Regions from separate parts of the Vibrio sp. Vb1554 genome, predicted to be linked through region 1. Evidence: predicted binding sites of a transcription regulator. Region 1 holds the regulator's gene; each other region holds the start of a gene.
The links. Region 1 encodes CRP, which controls carbon source genes, mostly activating them, when cyclic AMP is high. Its sites were predicted from a motif close to TGTGANNNNNNTCACA; they were not measured.

Region 1 (4,612 bases):
GATGCGCTTATCACCAAACTCGTTGAAGCGACACGCAATATTCGCGTAGACCAACCATTTGCAGAACCTGCGCCATTTATGGGACCGCAAATTTCGGTCGCGGCAGCCAAGTTTATTCTTGATGCACAAGCTAATCTACAGTCTCTTGGCGGTGAAAGCTTGATTGAAGCGAAAGCAGGAGAGGCGGCGTTTGTTTCTCCTGGCATCATTGATGTAACGAACATTGCTGAGTTACCAGATGAAGAATACTTCGGCCCACTTCTGCAAGTGGTGCGTTACGAAGGGTTAGACAAAGCCGTGGCGCTGGCAAACGATACGCGCTTTGGCTTATCTGCTGGTTTGGTCTCAACCGACGACCAAGAATGGGAATACTTCGTTGACCACATTCGTGCAGGTATCGTGAACCGTAACCGCCAGCTCACTGGTGCAAGCGGTGATGCGCCATTTGGTGGTCCGGGGGCGTCGGGTAACTTGCGCCCAAGCGCTTACTACGCAGCAGATTACTGTGCGTACCCAATGGCATCAATGGAAGGTCAAGAGACTGTCTTGCCTGCAACATTGAGTCCAGGTGTAGCGCTATAAGTTTTAATAATAGAGTCGCAACTATGCATTGCGGCTCACCTTGCCGGCGCATCATTTAGGTATGGGTTGTAGTGATCGTTGGCAGAACACGAAAAGTGAGCAAAGACTCGGAAAAGCGTGTTGACTGACTGGCATTTACCGTCACAGGTTGATGGTTGCTCGTTCATTATTCTGGACAACTTTTGTTGTGAACGAGCAGCCAACTTCCGCTTACCTTTAAACTCTACATCTCGTAACAAGGAGTCGTTATGACGCCCGATGTGTTATTTGAATCGCTATGGCAAGATTACATTCAACGTCTTTGCCCTTCGGCGGCTAAAGTGCATCAGCTGCTTCAAGAAGATGAGCCTCTGATTAATGATCATATAGCTTTACGTACCTTCAATATCGCGCCTCTTGGTATTGAAACTCTAGCTAAGCCATTTGTAGCTATTGGTTACAAGGCGTGTGGTGATTACGTTTTCGAAAGCAAAAAGCTGGTTGCTAAGCACTATGAGCACCCAGATCCGAAGCAACCTAAAGTATTTATTAGTGAGCTAAAAGTTGAAGAGTGCTCGCCTGAGCTACAAGAGATTGTGAAAAATTTGGTGGCACAAGTCGATGCTGACAAGCTGAACGATAGCGCATTCTTACATGGTGGACGCTTGTGGGATTTAAGCTTTGCTGATTACCAAACGTTGGCTAAAGAAAGTGAGTACGCATCTTGGCTTGCGGCGCATGGTTACGGAGCAAACCACTTCACGGTGAGCGTTAACCAACTCAATGAATATGAAGAAGTGAAGCAGGTAAACGATCATCTGCGTACCGCTGGGTTTACCATTAATGAAAATGGTGGTGAAGTGAAGGGCACTCCTGAGGTGTTGCTAGAGCAGTCATCGACCATGGCTGATAAAGTAGCGGTTCGTTTTAGCGAAGGCACTGAAATTATCCCTGGCGGGTTTTATGAATTTGCTAAGCGCTATCCGATGGAAAATGGTGATTTGTACCCAGGTTTCGTGGCCGCTTCAGCTGACAAAATCTTTGAAAGTACGAATGGCTAAGTTTTAGGGTTAACCTGTTAAGCTTACTCATTAGTGTTCGCTGCACCCTATCTCATTTGGTCATGAGCAAATAAAAAGCCACCAATGTTGCCATTGGTGGCTTTTATAATTTTGTTCGTGTCACTCTAGTTTGAGATTAACGAGTACCGTAAACCACGATGGTTTTACCGTGAGCAGAGATTAGGTTCTGCTCTTCTAGCATCTTCAAAATACGACCTACTGTCTCACGAGAACAGCCAACAATTTGACCGATTTCTTGACGAGTGATCTTGATTTGCATGCCGTCTGGGTGAGTCATTGCGTCTGGTTGTTTTGCAAGGTTCAGAAGCGTCTGAGCGATACGACCAGTTACGTCTAGGAACGCCAGGTCACCCACTTTTTGGCTAGTTACTTGAAGACGACGAGCCATCTGCGCAGAAAGACGCATTAGGATGTCTGGGTTTACTTGGATAAGCTGACGGAACTTCTTGAAAGAAATTTCAGCAACTTCACAAGGAGATTTAGCACGAACCCAAGCTGTGCGCTCTTGGTCTTCCTCGAATAGACCAAGTTCACCAATAAAGTCTCCTTGGTTTAGGTAAGAAAGGATCATCTCCTTACCTTCTTCGTCTTTGATAAGAACCGCAACAGAACCTTTAACGATGTAGTACAAAGTTTCTGCCTTTTCGCCCGCGTGAATTAGCGTGCTCTTTGAAGGGTACTTATGAATATGACAGTGTGAAAGAAACCACTCTAATGTTGGGTCGGTTTGAGGTTTACCTAGAACCATAATATCTCACTTCCTCTGCAGGGTACGCTTGCGCTATCCATATTTTAGCTAAGCCTGAATTAGGCCTACTAGAATAAGAGCACTTTTTATATGCTGCAAGCTCTCTTGTGTTTCGGTAAGAAATAGTATCCTTTTTCGAAAACGATTTCTTGATTTTAATCGTGCCATGATTGAGATTTTGTAAGCAAAACTGTGCACATGATCACGGTATGAAAAGTAAACATCTTCGCAGGCAGGTTTTTAGCCAATTTTCCCTGTTTCGATGAGCTGTTGTAGGATAGGCCGAACTATGAGCTCCATTGCAAAGCTCATCTTACCGCCGGGTACGACAATCGTGTTGTGGCGTGACATGAATGAGCCATCAATCATGGCCAGCAGATATGGGAAGTCGACATTCTTGATACCGCGTAGGCGAATCACCACAAAACTCTCATCCAAACTAGGGATGCCTTTTGCATTAAGTGGGTTGGAAGTATCAACGGTCGGTACGCGCTGGAAGTTGATGTGAGTACGAGAAAACTGAGGAGTGATATAGTTGAGGTAATCGTCCATGGATCGCACGATTGAGTCCATTACCGCTTCACGCGAATGGCCGCGATCGCGAGTGTCGCGTACGAATTTTTGTATCCACTCTAAGTTCACAATCGGCACCATGCCAATTAAGAAATCCACATGTTGAGCAACATTAACATCACCATCCACCACGCCACCATGTAACCCTTCATAAAACAGCACGTCGCTGTTTTCGGGTAAGTCTTGCCACGGTGTAAACGTGCCTGGCATTTGATTGTAGGGAACCGCTTCGTCAAACGTGTGCAGATAACGGCGCACGCTGCCAGTGCCATCATGCCCGAACTTACGGAAAAACTCTTCTAGTCCCGGGAAGTCATTAGCTTGTGGGCCAAAGTAGCTAATGTGTCGACCTTGCTCGCGGGCTTTGCGAATTTCGATGTCCATTTCTGGGCGAGTAAAGCGATGGAAGCTATCGCCTTCAACCCATGCGGGTTTAACGTTCATCATATTGAACATTTTACGGAAGGCTTCAGATGTAGTGGTCGTGCCGGCACCGGACGAACCAGTAACCGCAATAATTGGGTGTTTAGCTGACATGACAAACCTTGTCGAAAATTACTTACCTGTAATGTGCAGTAGAGTTACTACTGCACGGTCGATATCCCACTATAGCACGTAACAATACCTTGTCATCGAGTGGGATACGGTAAAATGTGAAGGGTCTAAAATTTTGTTTTATGTTGAATATCGACGGTTTCGTGTAGCTCAGAGAACACGATAACCGCTTCACCTTTTTCCAATTGAGCTTTAACTTGATCAATTTTGTCTTGCAAAGAAACCTCGACGGTTCCGTAATCCGTTCCTTCGCGTAAGACGAATTCACGAATTAAGTTTTCCAATGTTTCCGGCGCAATGTCTTGCCATGGAATGATCATAAATACCTCTAACTTTTATGATGAGCGGCTAGTTTACTGCGTTCGTTGCTTGGATACAGCAGAAAGGTAATCTGCGGCGATACTTTCGTAATACGCGGGCAGCGCTTCCTCCAACCAAAACTTAGGTTTTAACGCCGTTCCTGTCAGGAAGCCAACATGGCCACCGTGTTCAAAGAGACGGTAATCAATGTTATCTGGCAGAACAAACTTCGGGATCACATCGTCGGTCATGAACGGATCGTCTTTGGCATGGATGATCAGTGTGGGTAGCGTGATTTGCTGTAGTTTACTTAAGCCAGAGCATTGGTCGTAATAATCTTGTGCGTCTTTGAAGCCATGCAATGGTGCCGTAATCAAATCATCGAATTCATACAATCGTGTGACACGTTTTATTGAGTTGTAGGACAGCGCAAGCTCGCCATGCAGTAGATGATGCTTTTGTAACGCGTTACGTTTCAGTGAAGAAAGCAGATAACGGCGATACACTTTCGAAAAGCCTTGTTCTATACGGTTTGCACACGCCGCTAGGTCTAAAGGCGCTGAGATAATAGTCGCTGCATTCAAAATAGGGTGGTCTTTATATTGGGCTAAATAATTTGCCAACATGTTACCGCCAAGAGAAATACCAACTGCAACTTTGGGATTATCAGGAAAACGTTGTTCAAGGTGCTCTAGGAAGTAACGAGCATCCGTCACTTCACCCGAGTGGTAAGCTCGTGCTTTTTTGTTTGGTTTACCGCTGCAGCCACGAAAATGCATCATCACCGACAGCC
Region 2 (4,612 bases), on a different contig from region 1:
ATTGATGAAAATGAAAAAGTGGTTGGGTTTTTATCGGAGCAAGACTTATTAGATAAGTTGGTGAAAGCAAGTTATCACTGCCAAGATACACATACGGTACAAGAGTGTATGCATGATGATGTCTTATCTGTTTCTCCAGAAATGTCAGTAATTGAACTGGCTGACATGATGAAAGTTGGAAAGCCGAAAATGTATCCAGTGGTGGATGGCAAAGGTAAGTTGGTTGGTGTTATCACAAGAAGAGACGTGCTGCGTGCCATCGGAATGACATTAAATGAGTGTTTTAAGCATCCCGTTTAACCTCTCTGTTTAAATTTTACGGAATATTGCTTTTAAACTGGTTTGGAAAGACGCTTCGGCGTCTTTTTTATTTTCTATCGCCGAACTGTACAAATTTATCTTGACCTTGGAGCTTACTCTAAGGTTTATCCTTAGCAATAGGTAAATCACCGATACCAATAAGGAAAAAATTATGTGTACAAAACATCAAGGTTGCCAATCTAGCAAAATCAAAACTGCGGTGCCGCTTGGTGCAAGCGAGTCATGCTGTGCGCCAGTAAAATCTTCCCTCAATATCTCTCAGGCCAGTGTTGATGTTTCTGAAAGCTCTTGCTGTAGTGGAGGAGGCTGCAGCGTTGACACAGGCGAGGAAGACGATCCCACAAGGGAGAGTAATTCCTCCGTTCGGAACGCTTGGCTTGTGTCAGGTATGGATTGCCCATCTTGTGCGCAAAAGCTTGAGAAAGCCATTACGTCTTTACAAGGCGTCAGCCAAGCCAAGGTTTTGTTTGCAACAGAAAAACTGGTCGTCGATTTTGATGGTCTAGAGCTGATAGCTACGATAGAGCAGACAGCCCAAAAAACGGGTTTCCCGCTCTCTTCACTGGATGCTCCAAAACCAAGCACTACAAAGAAAGGCTGGCTTGGCGTCATAAGAGACAACATCCAAATTCTCTCGATTGCTGGTGCAATGGCTACTGCGGCAGTAATTTCTAAGATCGACCCTCAAATAAGCGCTTGGTTATTCACTTTGACGTGTTTACTTGGTTTATACCCAATCGCGCTCAAAGCATTTAAGTTGGCGCGTAGCGGTACGCCTTTTGCGATTGAAACGTTAATGAGTGTAGCGGCGCTCGGCGCTTTATATTTAGGTGAAACCGCCGAAGCCGCAATGGTGTTATTGCTTTTCCTTATTGGTGAAAAGTTAGAAGCATATGCATCATCTCGCGCGCGAAGCGGTGTCCAGGCGTTAATGGACTTAGTCCCAGAAAATTCAATTTTAATAATTGATGGTGAACGTAAAGAAGTACCAGCTGCTCAGCTTAAACCAGGGGATATCATAGAAGTCGCCCCCGGAGGTCGTTTGCCTGCCGACGGTGTTTTGCAAGATGCGCTTGCGAGTTTTGACGAAAGTGCGTTAACGGGAGAATCTGTTCCCGTTGAACATCAAACCGGTGGCAAAGTGATGGCCGGGGCTGTGGTTGTCGATAAAGTGGTTCGCTTACAGGTGACTTCCCGTCAGGGCGAGAATGCGATAGACCGAATTCTTCATTTGATTGAAGAAGCAGAATCCCGTAAGGCACCATTAGAACGCTTTCTTGATAAATTTAGCCGTTGGTATACGCCGCTAATGATGCTGGTGTCTCTGATGGTTATCGTTACGCCGCCATTACTATTTGCCCAACCGTGGGAAACGTGGATCTATCGAGGACTCGCCCTGCTGTTGATTGCTTGTCCATGTGCATTAGTCATTTCAACGCCTGCGGCGATCACTTCTGGCTTGGCGGCAGCTGCTAAGCGGGGCGCATTGATCAAAGGTGGTGCGGCGCTTGAGTTGCTTGGCAAGGTTGAGTCTGTCGCATTTGATAAAACTGGGACACTGACGCAAGGTAAACCAGAAGTGACTGATGTCTTTGCTTTTGATATGGATGAAGACAAGTTACTTAGCCTAACTGCGTCAATCGAGGTTGGTTCAAGTCATCCTCTAGCGGTTTCTTTAGTTACCAAAGTGCAAGAGCAGGGGCTTACTATTCCTGAAGCGTTGGATAAAACCGCGCAAGTAGGCTCTGGTGTCACTGGTTACGTCGATGGAAAAATGGTCCAAGTGGTCACGCCTTCAAAGGCAGACTTTCCACTTTCTCAGGAAGCCATAGAGCAAGTAGTTACGTTGGAACAACAAGGTAAAACGGTTGTCATTGTTCGTTACGATGACGAGGTCATTGGCGTGATCGCATGGCAAGACACATTGCGCTCAGATGCCCAGCAAGCCATCGCAATGTTGAAGGAACTTGGGGTCACGTCGGTGATGCTAACGGGTGACAACCCGAGAAGTGCAGAAGCAATGGCAAATAGAATAGGCTTGGATTATAAAGCGAGTTTGTTACCTGCAGACAAGGTGCATTACGTCGAGAAGCTATCACAACAACACACCGTTGCGATGGTGGGAGACGGTATCAATGATGCTCCAGCCATGAAAGCTTCGAGTATCGGCATTGCGATGGGAGGCGGTACGGATGTTGCGCTCGAGACTGCTGATGCGGCGTTAACACACAACCGTTTGATTGAGCTACCTGCCATGATAGAACTGTCGCGTGCGACGCTAAGTAACATTCGTCAGAATGTCGCGTTAGCGCTAGGTTTGAAAGGTGTATTCTTAGTGACAAGTTTACTTGGTGTTACTGGGTTGTGGGTTGCTGTATTAGCCGACAGTGGTGCAACAGCACTGGTGACATTGAATGCGTTGAGATTACTTCGTTTTGAGTCCAAGCAGATCAAATAACTGACCTAACCATTGATCCCACTCATTAATAGCCCGAGGCATTCGTGTATCGGGCTTTTTTTAACCGTATTCACCTGATGCGATCAGACGTTTTTCTCGTCCTTGAAATCACGCATTGCTATGCAACAAAATGATCTAATGCCCCTTAAAGTGTGATCAATACCAGTTTTGTTTGAAATTTCATTTTCATTACATTTTGTCATTGTGATTGTGATCACTCTATGTTGGTGAAAGGTTCGCTACAGTGCATCTGTACCCAATAACTGATTAATGAGCTTATTGTTCATAAAATAAGCCACAATAAGGAGCGACTTATGTCTCAAGCTGTATTCCATTTAGGTGTTACTGAAGCTGATCTTAATGGTGCGACTCTAGCGATCATTCCTGGTGACCCAGCGCGTGTTCAAAAAATCGCAGAACAAATGGAAAATCCAGTATTTCTAGCAAGCCATCGTGAATACACGCTATACCGTGCAGAGCTAGACGGTAAACCTGTTGTGGTTTGTTCTACAGGTATTGGTGGTCCTTCTACCTCTATCGCAGTTGAGGAATTGGCACAGCTTGGTGTTCGCACTTTCCTACGTGTTGGTACAACGGGTGCAATTCAACCGCATGTAAACGTGGGTGACATGATCGTAACGACGGGGTCAGTTCGTCTTGACGGTGCGAGCCTACACTTTGCTCCTATGGAATTCCCAGCAGTTGCTGACTTTGAAGTAGCAACCGCAATGAAAGCAGCGGTAGAAGAGTCTGGCGCTACAGTTCACATGGGTGTGACTGCATCAAGCGACACGTTCTACCCTGGTCAAGAACGTTACGATACGTTCTCTGGTCGTGTTGTTAAGCGTTTCCAAGGCTCTATGCAAGAATGGCAAGACATGGGCGTACTTAACTTCGAGATGGAGTCGGCAACACTGCTAACAATGTGTGCGAGCTCTGGTTTAAAAGCGGGTTGTGTGGCTGGTGTTATCATCAACCGTACACAAAAAGAGATTCCAGATCATTCAACTCTGAAAGAAACGGAAGCGCGTTCAATTAAAGTGGTTGTAGAAGCAGCGCGTAAAATGCTTTAAGCCGCTATAGTTGGCATTTAAACAAACAGAAAAAACCAGAGGCTAACCTCTGGTTTTTTTCTACTTATAGAAATGCGTACAGCTAAAATTTAGGTATAAAAAAAGCAGCATTAATGCTGCTTTTTATCGTTGTGAATTTTAGCTTTTCTTAATGGCACTATATCTCGTCTGAACCGCCCGCGTCTTTAAACCAAGCAGTTAAGTGCGTTCTTAAATCTTTAAGCTCATCAGGGCCAATCAGGGCTAGCCCTAAGTCTTCAGCACGAGTAATGTCATTGTGACGAAGAGGACGGAAGCTCACCAACATTGCGCGCGCTTGTAAGCCACCTAATAGATCGCGAAGCGATTCTAACTTATATAAAGTATCGTCGCCGTCATCTCTCATGCCTTTGGTTTTGCATTCGATGATGTGCAGCTTGTTGTTTACAACTGTTGCGACATCTAACTCATTGCGTACTTCACTTTCACCAAGTTTGCGATAAACCTGAACATTTAACGATCGATCTTGGATCGTCGGCATGGTGTCTTGGATTTGCTTCACGGTGCTGTGAACCAAAGTTTCTAACCACTCACCGTTTGAAAAGCGTCGAGCATCTTCATCTGCAAACGTTAAAACGCCATTCTCATAGGTGGCGATTTCTGCTTCTACTAAATCTGAAAGCAACATGTTGAGCTCACGGTAGCCCTGCTGTTTTTCGGAGAGCTCGACATCAAGCTTTTGTTCTTTGCGGCATGTGGTTGCAAGGTAGTTAAGTGTTGC
Region 3 (4,612 bases), on a different contig from region 1:
AAGGCCAGCATAGGCTGGCCTTTGGTCTTTACAGCTATTTAGGAACTGTTTGTCAGGAAGTAAATTCGCTTAGCGGCGACGACGGAATAAGCCGAGACCTAGCAGCGCAAATAGAGCACCAAAACCAAACGAACCACCATCTGAATCCTTCGACCCTTCTGTTCCAGCTTCAGTTTGCGTCATTGAAACATCACGAACAGAGCTAAACTTCACGATATTACCTGTCGAGTCAGTCACTTTCTCTTCTAACTGATAATTACCTTGCTCTGGCGTTTGTTCAAACTCAATATTCACGCTACGCGCATCAATATCAGCTTGAACTAAAGTTTGGCTAGCCGAGTAAGCTTTCGTATCGCTGCTTGCCGCAGCCGCTTGTGTGGATGGCGTTAAGTTCACCGTAACAATATCGCCCACAACCGCCGTTGGTGGTAAACGGACATCGACGGCTAAGTTGTCACCTGCTTTCGGTAAATCGATGTCATCATCTGGTAAATCAATCGCGATGATCACTGGATCGTGGTCAGAGGCAGAGAACGCATCTTTGTACTTCGGCATATCACCTGTGTACTTGTTGCTGTATTCGAACAAGTTACTCTCTAGTGAGTTGATGTGCCAATCTTCAATTGCTACCACTTTTTGCGCTAGGCTGCTGCTTGCCAATGCGTGGTCCAAATTACCCAGCTCGCCCGAATAGGTGTAAGAAAACGTATCAGTACCGTGCAGCAACGTGTTTAAATTGTGCAGACCGTAACCTTTTTCAATTTTGGTCTTCTCTACTTGAAGTTCACCATCACCAATGGTTGTGTAAGCAGCAGTATAAATGTCACGGCCGTATTTCTCTTTCGAGTAATCAGTCAGTGTCAGAAGTGGGTCTTCCATGCCATAAGCATTGAGGTCGCCCATGAGCAATACATCGCCTTTCACCTCTTTCAACGCTTCACCCACTGCGTGCGCAGCAGAAACGCGGAAGTTGTTACAGTTGCCTTGCAGATCCGCTGGCTCAGAATCTTCTACACCAGCAATCCACTCTTCAATACACTCAGAGCCTTTCGACTTAAAGTGGTTTACGACAATAGACAAATCTTCACCCGTCTCTTTCACCGTAAAGGTCTGAAGTAGACTGTGGCGTTGGTACTTATCGTAAGCAGGGTTACTTTCTGTGCCCTCTTTACGAGTAATTGTGTTTTCTGCAATGTGCTGCTCTGGCGTGATGATCACTTTTGCAGCGTCTTTTGGCGTTACTGCGTTAGCACGATATAAAATCGCCACCATGATCGCATCACTGCCAAAGTATTCGTCTTGGTATTTGTCTTGCTCTTCGATTTCGACATACGTGTAATGAGCTTCAGCGTCATCAATCTCAGCATTTAGGGCATCAACTAAGTTTTGGATAGCACTGCCATCACCAAAGCCGTTGTTTTCCACTTCCATCAAACCAATGATGTCAGCGTCCATCTTGTTCATCGCCGCAACGATTTTCGCTTGTTGGATCAGGAACTCATCTAGGTTAGTCGCACCACGGTTTTGTCCGGTTGGGTTTTCATGGCCACTGTCAGCCACGGAGTTGAAGTAGTTCAGTACGTTGAAGCTTGCAATACGCAAATCTGAGTCCGCAATCGCTGGGGCATCTTTACGAGCCACATCGAAGCCTTCACCTGAAGTCACAAAGTTGGTGTTATCGACTTCATTGGTCGCAATCAGGCGGTATTCGTTGTAGCTGTAAGCCACGACACCCTGAAGACCTTCTACTCGAGAACCAAGGCGAATGTGCTGCTCTGAAGAGCCATCTTGGTCTGCATCTTTAGCAAAATCTGGGTAGTATGGGATTTGGCCGTTTGGTGCTTTGCCATCTGATTCTAGGTATACGCGGTTTGCTGCGTTGTCTTTTGCTAGCTCAACGGCTGCATCGCTCTCTGCCGCGTGTAATTGAGTCGGCTTTAACAATGGCGCTTCATGAGAGAGCATCATATTGTTACGACGTGAATCGTAGTCGTAAGAGAAGTTGCGAGTTACAAACAAGTCACTTGCCGAGGTCAACTCAACTTGCATCCCTTCATGACGCTCAAGCGCATCACGTAGTGTCTCACCTTCTTTGATAACAAGATCGGTAACTCGAGAGGTTTCAGAGGTGCCTGTTTTCACATAGCTGTTAGCATCAGAAGCAAGCTGAGTATTGCTGTAATACTCTTGAACTTTACCTTTCACACAAACAACGTCACCAGCTTTCAGCGCCGTGTCTGCCGCGTCAGTATGAATGAACAAGCCTTCTGAGGTCTTGTCGTTGTTGTCGCTTTCTAATGCTTGTAGGTAGAAACCTTTGGTTAGGCCAGTGGTAACAGCAGTCACGACACCAGTTACGAAATGATCTTCGTCAGTAATGTATGGGTAACCATCAATGAATGGAGACGTATCGCCTTCACCTTGAATATCTTGGATGGTAGTGAAGTTAGGTTGCTGACCGTCTACTTCACAAGCGAATGGTGCTGGTGGCTCAGTCGCATTTAGCTCACCAAGGCCGTCAATGTTGTCTTTCTCAAATGCCGTCCACTGAGATGCATCATAAGTAGCAGAAGGGGTTAGTGCATCACTGTTACGAACTAATGTGGTGTCTTTACCAAAATCTACGTCACCCATCACACCGATGATGTCGTGCACTTCACCATCTTTAAGCAGTGCGATCGGGTCGTCACCGTTAAAGTTCGCAACGCTTTTATCTGTGATATCCGAGACAGCTTTGATGGTATCGCTCGCGTCACCATGCGCCAGTACATACACTTGGTTAGCTTGTAGCGTCACTTGGCTAAGGTCGAATGTGCTACCCCAAGTACCACCACCGTTTGATGATTTCGCCAACTCGTAGCCAGTGAGTGTCACCGCAGTATCACCCGTATTAGCGATCTCTACCGCTTTATTATAAGCGCCGCCTTCTACGTATTGGGAAATAATAATCTCTGCGTTCGCGTTTGCACTAAGTGCACTGGCGATGGTTAATGCGAGTATTGAGGGTTTGATTAACGTGTCCATTGTCATACCTGATATTTATGTAAATGCAAACTTAGCTCTGGTTAGAGCCTGCCATTTGCGTCTACTATCAGGTTTATTTATGAAATAAATAAGAATGAGTAATTAAAGCCGTGAAATGAATCACATGTGAATATAAGAAAATATGCCAGAGCATCCCATTCAAACATTTTTTGTAATAAATACAGAGCGCTATTGATAAACAAGTCAGAATTTAGATTGATTACTCAGTTTACTTTTTCACTTCATGTTAAGGAGTAGAAAATACATCACTTGTTGAGTTGCTTATTAACCCAACCGTTCCTGTTACAAATAAAAAATATAATTAGTCACTAATTTAGAATGCTTTAATTTTCACTTGTATCACTGTTCAAGCCCAAGAATCTATTACTCGCTTCGTTCTCTCTTTTACAGGCCCCTCATACTTCAAAGTTTTCATGATTTATTCAATAACTTTTCATTACTCACTAGCCAAAAATATACACAAAAGATATAACACCTGCGCGAGACAACAAGATCTCATTAGCTGTAAACCCAGGAACGACAAATGAAAACAATTCAACGCAGTGTGCTAGCTATCTCCCTACTTGGCTTGATAGCGGGGTGTCAGTTGACCGCCAGTGAGCCACTTCAACCTACGGCGAATCAAGACATCATCGAATCAGCCAAAAATGAACTGGATGGTATTGAAGAACTAGAAGTCAGTGACGAGGGTGTTATTACCTTTACTCAACGTCTAAGAACGCCAGGAACCTACTGGATTCCAGCGAGAATTAAAGAACTCAGCTACGATATATCATGCGTACAGCTTAGTTACTTCATTGATAGAGGCATGGTTGTGAAGTCTGCCTTTCTAGGGGCTCGAGGACGTGTTGAATATTACGACATGGAACGCTGTATGAAAGACACGCCATTTCAGTAATACAGGCATAAAAAAGCTCCACCAAAGTGGAGCTTTTTCGTATTCGTTCTTAGCAACTATGGGCGAGCAACAAAACCTACTGCTTCGTATGCTTTCTTAAGCGTTTCAGCCGCTCGTGCCGAGGCTTTCTCAGCGCCTTGCTGCATTACCTCGTCCATGTAAGCACGATCAGCGCGAATACGGTGATATTCTGCTTGAATTGGCTCAAGCATTGCTACAACTGCCTCACCAACATCTTTCTTAAATGGGCCATACATTTCTACGCCTTGGTACTTCGCTTCAATCTCTTCGAAGCTCATGCCTGTCGCCGCAGAGTACAGACCCATTAGGTTAGCAATGCCCGCCTTGTTCTCGATATCATGACGGATACTTGGTGGCGTTTCGGTATCGGTTTGCGCTTTGTTGATCTTCTTAAGGATCGACTTAGGCTCTTCCAGTAGCGTGATAACGTTCTTACGGTTGTCATCAGATTTAGACATCTTCTTCGTTGCGTCTTGAAGGCTCATTACACGCGCATTTACTGTCGGAATGTAAGGCTCTGGAACTTGGAAGATTGGCTGCTCTGGCGAGTAAATATTGTTGAAACGCGTTGCGATATCGCGCGCTAATTCTAGATGTTGCTTCTGGTCACTGCCTACAGGTACTTGGTGTGCACCGTAAAGCAAAATG
Region 4 (4,612 bases), on a different contig from region 1:
TTACGCCGGTTTCTCTCATCAGAGCATCGAAATCAATCACCGCACTGATCACTCCCCAGTAGTCCTGATTCATTGGAGGATCAAGAAAAACAGGCACACGCACGATCAAACCTCGGCCACCTTGAATCAAAGTCACTGGCCCTGCGATGAAAATTTCTTGTACATCCTTGGCTTTTTGCACCTGTACCCACTGCTGTGGCACTGCGCGGTAATCAAGGCCGATTAGGCGCTCATTACCTTGGCGTGGAAATACATGACTAATTACATCATTTTTCGCGATACCGATGATTGTAATATGTTTACTTTTATTTAGGATTCGGTGAGCGGCGATACTCAATTCTTCTTCTTGGTTTTTAGGAAGTAACGTAATGAGTGTCGCTAAAGTACTGGCTTTGTAGATATCCGCCATAAGTACCGCTTCCAAATTGGAACGGAGAATGGAAAGTTGTTCTTTGGCCTCAACTTGAACTCGCTCTTTGTGAAGCTCTTGCTGGTTTCGATTTAACAGCTCGATAACCCCAATACACAAAGCGAAAAAGGTGAGGAAGAACAATGCAAAATAGCATCGTTTTCTGGGTAAATAACGCATTTTCTCCCCACAACTCGTATACAACTACGAGATTTTTTATTTATTGTTAAAATTCTTATTATCACAAGAATAACCAATCATAATCAGAAAGGTAACAGTGATTGACAACTTTTATGTTTTAGGTGTGAGATGATGCATCAACAAGGCGATTTATTTGGCGGCGATCTATGGCAAGAAGTAGAAAGAGGAAAACTTTATTATGATCCTCAATTTCTTAACCATCTTGAGGCGGATAATTACTTTGACCAACTTCGAAAGACACTGCCATGGCACCAAGAACACATTACTATGTTCGGCAAGTCAGTACTTCAACCTCGCTTACAAGCGTGGCACGGTGATGCAGCATATACTTACTCAGGCTTAACCATGCAGCCTCACCCTTGGACTCCTGAGTTAACTCAGCTCAAAGTGCGTTGTGAATCAGTTGCTGATGTCACTTTTAATTCTGTTCTCGCTAACTTATATCGACACGGCCAAGACTCAATGGGCTGGCACCAAGATAATGAACCAGAGTTAGGTAGAAACCCTGTTATCGCATCTTTGAACTTAGGTGAAACACGTCGATTTTTGCTTAGAAATTTACATTGTAAAACTGAGATTGAATATGAGCTTTCTCACGGCTCCTTACTGATTATGGCTGGCGAGCTACAGCATCACTGGAAGCACTGCGTACCAAAAACCGCGAAAACCAAAGGTGAACGTATCAACCTGACTTTTAGGCAAATTTTTAACTATTGACTCAGCTTTTACATTCTCAATTAATATTGATGGTAGGTTTAGGTTCAGGACTTCATAGGGAATGGATTTATGCGTATTAAACCTCTTAGCTTAGCGGTCTTACTCTCTTGCTCACTTACCTTTGCAGCTCAGGCATCACAGGAAGAGGTACCGCTTCTCGATAATACTCAATCAGCGCAGTTGATTCGTAGTACCTACGAACAGGAACTGTTCACTTTCCCGGCGTTTAAAGAGGGCCATTTTGGCTTACGCATGTACCGCCAAACATTAGATGAGAAATATCACGCTGCCATTTGGACCGACATGGCACAAGTAGCCAGCCGGTTAAACCAATTTGCTAATGAAGTTGTTGAACCAGAAGACATCATTCTCTATTCATCTCAAAGGCTGACCACGTATCAAGAGAAAGAAACCGAACGAGGGCAGCGACGCTATACCGTGACTAAACACCATCCTGAGTACCTTTATCTTGGTGTGGATTTGCTTGGCGCAATGGCAAGAGCAAACGAATATGGCCTAAAGCATAAACAAGACAAAACGCTGAGAAAAATTATTAGGCGCTACGATTTCTCGCGTTACGTTACGGACAAAGAGATGATAGAAGCATGGGCAGCTCAGCTTGCAAACCAAGTCTACTGGCTTCGTCAGTTAGGAGAGCAAGATGTGGTCGAGGAATTCACTCAAACCTTCCGTGACACCTACCCCGACGATAAAGATAAGATGCTTTCAGCTCAGCAGTATTGGAACAAACTCTATGGGATGACGCACATCATCTTTGCCGATTCACAGTATTATCAGGAGCGAGTAAGCGAGAAGAAACACCAATGGATTTATGATTACTTTCGCAACAATATCGACACTATCCTACTGCGCGCCAAAGAAGACGTGATTGCGGAAGTCGGCATTTCGTTTTTGTTAGCAGGCTTGGACCATGATCCGGTCGTAAAGAAAACCCGCCAAGCCATTCGTCACGCAATCAACGCAGAAAAAGGGATGATTCCGTCGGTCGACGGTAACTTTGATCTCAAGTACGGCGAACACCGTAACGTGCTAGCCATCATGCTGCTCGATTGGAAAGGGGTACATAAAGCGCCAACTTATCAAGAGCACCCAGAGGCTTTTAAATCGATACCTTACGGCTTAATGCCCAAGCCTTAGAAATAACAAAACCCGCCATTTAGGCGGGTTTTTAGTGTGTATCTTCAATCTAAATTAGAGAGAGATAAAAATGCCCGCTAAGCAAGCACTCATCAGGTTAGCGAGTGTACCAGCAGCAACCGCTTTTAGGCCTAGACTTGCAACATCTTTGCGGCGCTCAGGTGCCATCACGCCGATAGAGCCCAACTGAATCGCAATTGAGCCAATGTTCGCAAAACCACACAACGCAAAAGTGATAATAATTTGAGTATGCTCAGACAGTGTCGCTTTGTGCTGCACAAAATCGATAAACGCAACAAACTCATTCATCACCACTTTCTGACCAATGTATGAACCCGCAGCTAGAATTTCGTGGCTTGGCACACCAATCAACCACGCTAGAGGTGCAAACAAATAACCAAAAATCGCTTGTAGCGTTACGCCAGAGAAACCAAGTATCTCACCCAAGTTTTCTAGCCCCGTGTTCACCATCGCGATAACACTCACGAAAGCGATAAGCATGGTACCAACAGCAACGGCAACTTTCATACCGCCCATGGCACCGCTTGCTAGCGCATCAATTACGTTGCTTTCTTCTGATTTATCTAGCTCAATATTGTTGTAATCGCTTGGCGTTTGACGCTCAGGAACGATGATTTTTGCCATCATCAAACTACCTGGTGCTGCCATAAAGCTTGCCGCGATCAAGTATTTGAGGTCGACCCCTAAACCAGCATAACCACCAAGCACACTGCCCGCCACTGAAGCCATACCACCAGCCATCACGGCAAACAGTTCAGAGCGAGTCATGTTAGAAAGAAATGGACGAATAAGAAGTGGTGACTCGCCTTGAGATAAGAAAATGTTCCCTGTTGCAACCAAAGACTCTGCTTTACTCGTACCCAAGAACTTCTGGATAGCGCCGCCAATAAATTGAATCACTTTTTGCATAATGCCCAAATAGTAAAGGGCGGAGATAAGAGCACTGAAGAAGATGATGATAGGAAGGACACGGATAGCGAAGATAAAGCCAGAAGAAGCGAGGTCACCAAAGAGGAATTTAATCCCTTCATCAGCAAAGCTGAGTAGCCCCGCGACACCATTACTTAAACTCGCCAGCGCCGCTTGACCCAACGGGAAATAGAGCACCAAAGCAGCAAACCCCATTTGTAGCATCAAGGCGCGAGATACAGTTTTCCAATTAATGGAAGAACGACCCTCAGAAAGTAGGAAAGCACAACCTAGCAGTGCAACAATACCAAATAGACTAAATAGAACACTCATGAGCTGGACCTACTAAACGTTGAAAAAGAAAAAAGAGCCAAAGGAATTGGCAGAAGAAAGGGACAACGCAGCGAGTGATAACTCACTTTTAGATCCAGAATGTAGACAGAACGAATAGTTCGACATCTTATTTTTACCTTATACAAGCAATTGAACGTAGCTGGTCCGGTCCGTGGGGTCATTCACTGCTGGCGAGCATGTTGCTTGGCCTGCTCCATGTGACGGCTTGTATGGGTAAGGGTCCTGAACAACTAAACCCTAATTCCCGCTTAAACGGGACGCAAGTATAGCCAACAAAAAGAGATATTCATCACATTTATTTACGCAAACGTTCAAGCGTTCAAAATTTAGGCAAAAGTACTCTTTTGTCGTCATACTATTAATAAAAGTAAGGGCATAAGGATAGGCGTTGATGGTAAAAAACATAAAAGTGACCAATAAATATGCAATCAAACTCGAAAGAGCCAAAATTCGTCATTTTGCTCTCGCCAACAGGTGGATTTTGGTTATACAATTCGCGTTGCTTCTTTCGAGGCCTCTGAGTATTCAGAGCATCATGATGCCGAGATGGTGAAATTGGTAGACACGCTAGCATGAGGTGCTAGTGCCTTTGGTGTGAGGGTTCGAGTCCCTCTCTCGGCACCATTATCCTTCTTCCCTAATTTTGTTCGAGTGTAATGCAAAGTTCTAAGCAGGCAAGACAGTCTACAGATGCTAATCAACTTCTGAGTGAGCTTGCGGTTCACGCTTTATTACACCTGCACTTTAAAATTCACGCGTCCTCGCATGGCCTCTCCCTTAAAGAACGTAATGACTTACTTCAGAAATGGCTGAAACCAAAACTGAAGAGTAATCGCTATAAGC

Region 2: the regulator CRP is predicted to act here: its motif matches at 2,983-2,998, upstream of udp (uridine phosphorylase).
Region 3: the regulator CRP is predicted to act here: its motif matches at 3,134-3,149, upstream of R8N28_RS21675 (ExeM/NucH family extracellular endonuclease).
Region 4: the regulator CRP is predicted to act here: its motif matches at 3,820-3,835, upstream of R8N28_RS16205 (NupC/NupG family nucleoside CNT transporter).

The regions. Positions count from the first base shown of each region.
Region 1 covers NZ_JAWPOJ010000049.1:908-5,519, forward strand. Annotated here, with positions in the region: gene astD (succinylglutamate-semialdehyde dehydrogenase) at 1-582, shown strand, start outside; gene R8N28_RS22670 (DUF1338 domain-containing protein) at 831-1,622, shown strand; gene crp (cAMP-activated global transcriptional regulator CRP) at 1,759-2,391, opposite strand; gene R8N28_RS22680 (phosphoribulokinase) at 2,632-3,501, opposite strand; gene R8N28_RS22685 (YheU family protein) at 3,627-3,839, opposite strand; gene R8N28_RS22690 (hydrolase) at 3,873-4,612, opposite strand, start outside.
Region 2 covers NZ_JAWPOJ010000023.1:17,655-22,266, forward strand. Annotated here, with positions in the region: gene R8N28_RS17635 (CBS domain-containing protein) at 1-300, shown strand, start outside; gene R8N28_RS17640 (zinc/cadmium/mercury/lead-transporting ATPase) at 473-2,779, shown strand; gene udp (uridine phosphorylase) at 3,094-3,852, shown strand; gene R8N28_RS17650 (DUF1887 family protein) at 4,010-4,612, opposite strand, start outside.
Region 3 covers NZ_JAWPOJ010000040.1:20,615-25,226, reverse strand. Annotated here, with positions in the region: gene R8N28_RS21675 (ExeM/NucH family extracellular endonuclease) at 70-3,024, opposite strand; gene R8N28_RS21670 (hypothetical protein) at 3,569-3,943, shown strand; gene trpS (tryptophan--tRNA ligase) at 4,000-4,612, opposite strand, start outside.
Region 4 covers NZ_JAWPOJ010000019.1:74,231-78,842, forward strand. Annotated here, with positions in the region: gene R8N28_RS16190 (diguanylate cyclase) at 1-589, opposite strand, end outside; gene R8N28_RS16195 (alpha-ketoglutarate-dependent dioxygenase AlkB family protein) at 722-1,327, shown strand; gene R8N28_RS16200 (DUF3541 domain-containing protein) at 1,397-2,485, shown strand; gene R8N28_RS16205 (NupC/NupG family nucleoside CNT transporter) at 2,540-3,748, opposite strand; tRNA gene R8N28_RS16210 (tRNA-Leu) at 4,310-4,393, shown strand; gene R8N28_RS16215 (DUF2913 family protein) at 4,426-4,612, shown strand, end outside.